One region of the Achromobacter sp. 10T422 genome, then DNA from elsewhere that is predicted to be linked to it. Evidence: riboswitches for the same ligand, from Rfam matches in the RefSeq annotation. Region 1 holds a riboswitch; the other holds the start of a gene.
What was found. A riboswitch is a leader RNA that binds a small molecule or an ion and turns the genes downstream of it on or off. The one in region 1 is predicted to bind manganese.
Positions count from the first base shown of each region.

Region 1 (2,449 bases):
AGCGCCGCATAGCCCTGCGAATCTGGCGACGCGCGGCGCAAAGCATCACGGCTGGCCAGTTGCGCAACCAGGAATATCAGCCCCACCGACACCACTTGCGGCGCGTGCTCTGACGTATCAATGTCAGACGCCTCCAGCTTCAGCGCCCGCGCCAGCGCCGCCGCCGACACCTCGCTTGCGCGCGACAACGGTTGGGGCGCCAGCAGCTCGACGCTATCGACGCCCTTGGCGCCCGACTTCAGTGCAATCCGCACCAGGCCTGCGGCCTCTTCAAACACAAAGGCGTCCGGGGCCGGATGGCCAGCGGTGATCATTTCGCGCGCCAGCACCACGGCGGTGCCAACGTTGGGATGCCCCGCAAACGGCACTTCGCGATCCGGGGTGAAGATCCGCACCCAGGCCGTGTGCGCCGGATCTTTCGGCGGCAACACGAAACTGGTTTCTGAGTAATTGAATTCACGGGCAATGCGTTGCATCTGCGCGGTATCCAGACCTTGGGCATCCAGCACAACTGCCAAGGGGTTGCCGCAATAGGTCTGGCTGGTGAACACATCGGCGGTGACATAACGGTAGCGCATGAGAAGCGTCTCTCTTCCTGGTTGAATGAGACGAGTATGCGGACACCATGGCGCAGCCAACAGACACAGAAGGGAAGGACTTTTCCCATAACAGCCCGCCGGGCTGACCCAGCAAGGCGCTTGCGGGCGCCTTGCCGTCACGTCACCCGCATCAAGCCGACAGATGCTCGTACAGGATCGTGGCCCCGATACCGATCAGCGCAATGCCGCCCAATATCTCTGCACGTTTGCCCGCCACGCTGCCAACCAAGCGGCCGACCATCACGCCGATCGTCACCATCAGCATGGTCGCAAGACCAATCGCCGCCGCCGTGATCCAGATGTTGTTTTCGATGAAGGCCAGGCTGACGCCCACCGCCATCGCATCGATGCTGGTGGCAAAGCCTGTGGCCGCCAGCAGCCAGAACGAATGGCGCACAACCGGCGCGGCCTCTTCGGGATCGTCCTTGTAGCCGTTGCGGATCATCATCGCACCGAGCACGCAGAGCATACAGAACGCAATCCAGTGGTCCCAATCGGCAACGAACGTCGCCGCGACGGAACCGAGCGCCCAGCCGATCACCGGTGTAATCGCTTCGATGACGCCAAAGATGACACCGGTGCGCAGGGCTTCGGACAGGCGCGGCTTGTGCAGCGCTGCGCCCTTGCCGACCGCAGCGGCAAACGCGTCGGTCGACATGGCAAAAGCCAGGATAAGGGTGGAAAGGGGATTCACGGGGGTGGCTCCGTCCGGGCGACACACACAGACTTTCCATATCGCCCGGACAAGGCTATGGAATAGTCCGTGGTCTCGCCAAGCCGAATCGGCCGTTGCGCCATGACCGAAAGGTCAAGAATGTTGACGCAAACCCTGTCAGCGCGGCTGACAGCAGGCTACTCCCCAAAGATGGCCGAAGTGTACCAAAACGCGCTTGCCAGCGCGCGGGTCGAGTACCCTGTACCACGGTGCCGCCCTCGCGGCCCGAAGCAGACTTACCCGGAAGGAATGCACCATGGAAAACCCTTTTGGCGACTCCGACGAACCCGCCATCGACCACCGTCAATATCTGGTCCTGATCGCGGCATCGAAAGACAACGCCTCACTCGCCCAAAAGCTGCTTGAAAACCTGAAGAAGCACGTCGACGAACGTGCTGCGCCCTTGTGGATCGACGCCAAAGGCATCGGCGTGCTGCTCACGACGGATCTGGTTGCCTCAGAGATCTGGAAGGAAATGTTCCAAAAGGAACCCGGCCAGGATTACGGCGACACGCGCAACATGCTGGTGCTGGAACTCGGCAAGGATTGGGCCGCCCGGCGCGACGACAAGATCGAACACTGGCTCGCCACGCATGTGGGCGACCCGCTGACGCCAGCGCCTAAACGACCGAGCCGGAAGCGTTGATCGTCGAGCAGTGAAACGCTGCGTTGATGCGTAGGCTTGATGCGCAGCTCAGATACCCGGCGTCGTTGCGAAGGCTTGATGCGCAGCTCAGATACTCGGCGTTGTTGCGAAGGCTTGATGCGCAGCTCAGATACTCGGCGTTGTTGCGAAGGCTTGATGCGCAGCCCTGTTACCCAGCGTTGATACGCAGCGCAGCGGCTACGCTGCGCCCGCAACGTTGCCAGCCCTACGCCGGATGAACGTGACGAGCAAATCCGTCACTTCGTCCGGCCGGTCCAGACTCGGCAAATGGGCGGTGTCCGTGAGCTCATGTCCACTACCGTTCGCCAGCATCGACGCCACCCGCTGGCTGCGCGCCTGAATGTTGGGAAAGTCACTGCATCCCCACATCACCATGGACGGTGCCCTGATCTCATTCAAACGTTGATACGTCGGCAAGTGGTCGACGCTCGGCCCGGTCGGTGGCGACCGCAGTACGCCCGCGTGCAT
Region 1 covers NZ_JBFTHD010000004.1:569,128-571,576, forward strand. The annotation lists gene AC1DB0_RS13180 (PhzF family phenazine biosynthesis protein) at 1-578, opposite strand, end outside; gene mntP (manganese efflux pump MntP) at 730-1,293, opposite strand; yybP-ykoY riboswitch at 1,296-1,472, opposite strand; gene AC1DB0_RS13190 (hypothetical protein) at 1,571-1,960, shown strand; gene AC1DB0_RS13195 (alpha/beta fold hydrolase) at 2,159-2,449, opposite strand, start outside.

Region 2 (2,449 bases), on a different contig from region 1:
TCGGCGCCGTGGGCCGCGCCTGCTTGGCGATAGTCGCCCACGTCATGAACGTCCAGCCCCAGCCAATGGCCGGTGCGATGCATGTAGAAGCGGCTGTAGTCGCCGGATTCCAGCACGCCGTCCAGGGACCCCTTCAACAGTTTCAGATCCAGCATGCCTTGCGCCAGCACGCGCAGCGCGGCTTCGTGGCCGTCGTTGAAGCTGCGGCCGGGCGCGGTGGCCGCCGCCGCCGCTTCCTGCGCCGCTACCGTCAGGTCATACAACGCGCGCTGCGGGCCGCTGTAGCGGCCATTCACGGGGAACGTGCGGGTGATGTCGCTGGCGTAGCTGTCGACTTCGCAGCCGGCGTCGATCAACACCAGATCGCCATCACGCAGCACGGCCTCGCCAGCGGGGTAGTGCAGCACGCAGGCGTTGGCGCCTGCGGCCACGATGCTGTTGTAGGCGACGGCCTGGGCGCCGTGCCGGCGGAATTCATACAGCAGCTCGGCTTCCAGTTCATATTCGTGCATGCCGGCTCGGGCAACGCGCATGGCGCGCGCGTGGGCGCCCGCCGAGATCTTCGCTGCGCGCCGCATCGCGGCGATTTCAGAGGGGTCTTTGATCAGACGCATTTCCGCCAGCAGAGGGCGGATGTCCTGTTGCCGCGAGGGCGGAGCATGGCCCGCGCGGCTGGCCTCGCGGGCCGACGCCAGCCAGCGGTGCAGGCGCCCGTCAGTGCGTTTATCCCCCGCAAGCGGCGCGTACAGCGTGGGGTGATCCAGCATCAGCTTGGGCACCAATTCATCCAGCGCGTCGATGGGGTGCGCGTCGTCGAAACCAAAATGCGCGGCGGCGGCTTCGGGGCCGAAGCGTTTACCTTCCCAGATTTCATGCTCTACGTGGCGTTCCCGGCAGAACAGCAGCGCGCGGTCGGTCGCGCCCGCAATCAGCACCAGCCATGCCGCCGGCTCGGTGAATCCGGTCAGGTAGAAGAAGTCGCTGTCGTGCCGGTAGGGGTACTCGGCGTCGCGGTTGCGTATCGCCTCGGGGGCGGTCGGCAGGATGGCGATGCCCCCGCCTTCGGCGCGCATCCGCTCCATCAAGCGTTGGCGCCGGGCGGCGAAGGGGATGATGTCGGCGGGAGGCAGGCTCATGGCGGGCAGGGGCGCGAACCCCGCGAAAGCTGTGGATGCGGCCTACTTTACCCCGCTATCGCGTGCAAACAACAGTGCGGCGCGAACCTGTGCGGCCTGCCCGGGATTCACTGGACGGTCATGTTGGCGCTGCTACAATCGCGGCTCTGTCATTGGGGAGTAGCCATCCTTTGTCCCCAAAGGAGTTAGCGTCAACAGACTTGGTGGTTCAGGGCCGCGGTGCGGTTGCTAGAACTCCATGGCGCTAACGGTTTCCATGCAAGCGGCCCGCCCGCCTGCATGGATCAGCCAGGCGAGACCTTTGGCCGCGTTGCGTTCACCCTAGCCGGGCGAGCCGTAGCGTCGCGCCAATTGGTTTCTGCTCGTCCGGCTTCGTTCCTATGTTGCTCACGCTGTTTTTGTTTTTCCTGTCCGCGGCAGTGATTTACTTCGCCTGCGAATTCTTCGTCAATGGCGTTGAATGGGTTGGACATCGCTTCCACCTGGGCGCCACCGCCACCGGCACCGTGCTGGCCGCATTTGGCACGGCCTTGCCTGAAAGCGCGGTCACCTTCATGGCCGTCGTGTTCGGCGAGACCCCTGAACAGAAAGATATCGGCGTCGGCGCCGCCATGGGCGGCCCCCTGGTGCTGGCGACGCTGGCGTATGCCGTAGTCGGTGTTGCGCTGTGGCGCGCCCGCCGTGGGCAGCGCAGTGGTCAGACCCTGCAGGCCAACTGTATCAACGCGGACCAGCGCCGGCTGGCCCGCGACCAGGCCTGGTTCATGGGCATCTTCATCTTCAAGGTCGGGCTGGGCCTGCTGGCCTTCGCGTGGAAACCCTGGCTGGGCATCCTGTTCCTGGCCACGTATGGCCTGTATATCAAGCGCGAACTGAGCCATGACGAAGAACGCACCGACAGCGAAGACCTCGAGCCGCTGAAGCTGCGCCCCCGCGACGAAGACCCGTCCATGTTCTGGGCCGCCACGCAGACGATCCTGGCGCTGGTGGTCATCGCCGGCGCGTCGCATGTGTTTGTGAATCAGATTGAAGTGCTGGGCGTGGCGATGGGCGCATCGCCGCATGTGGCCGCCTTGCTGCTGGCCCCAGTCGCCACCGAGCTGCCGGAAATCATGAATGCGCTGATCTGGGTGCGCCAGGGCAAGGAACGCCTGGCGCTGGCCAATATCTCGGGCGCGATGATGATCCAGGCCACCATTCCCAGCGCGCTTGGTATCTTCATGACCCCCTGGCTGCTTGACGCCCCGTTGCTGGCCGCTGGCCTGTTCACGATGCTGTCGATCGGGCTGTTGTGGCTGCGCTTCCGCCGTTCG
Region 2 covers NZ_JBFTHD010000008.1:107,925-110,373, reverse strand. The annotation lists gene AC1DB0_RS22100 (aminopeptidase P N-terminal domain-containing protein) at 1-1,136, opposite strand, end outside; yybP-ykoY riboswitch at 1,272-1,437, shown strand; gene AC1DB0_RS22095 (sodium:calcium antiporter) at 1,517-2,449, shown strand, end outside.
Region 2: another riboswitch for manganese. It lies ahead of AC1DB0_RS22095 (sodium:calcium antiporter); the one in region 1 lies ahead of mntP (manganese efflux pump MntP).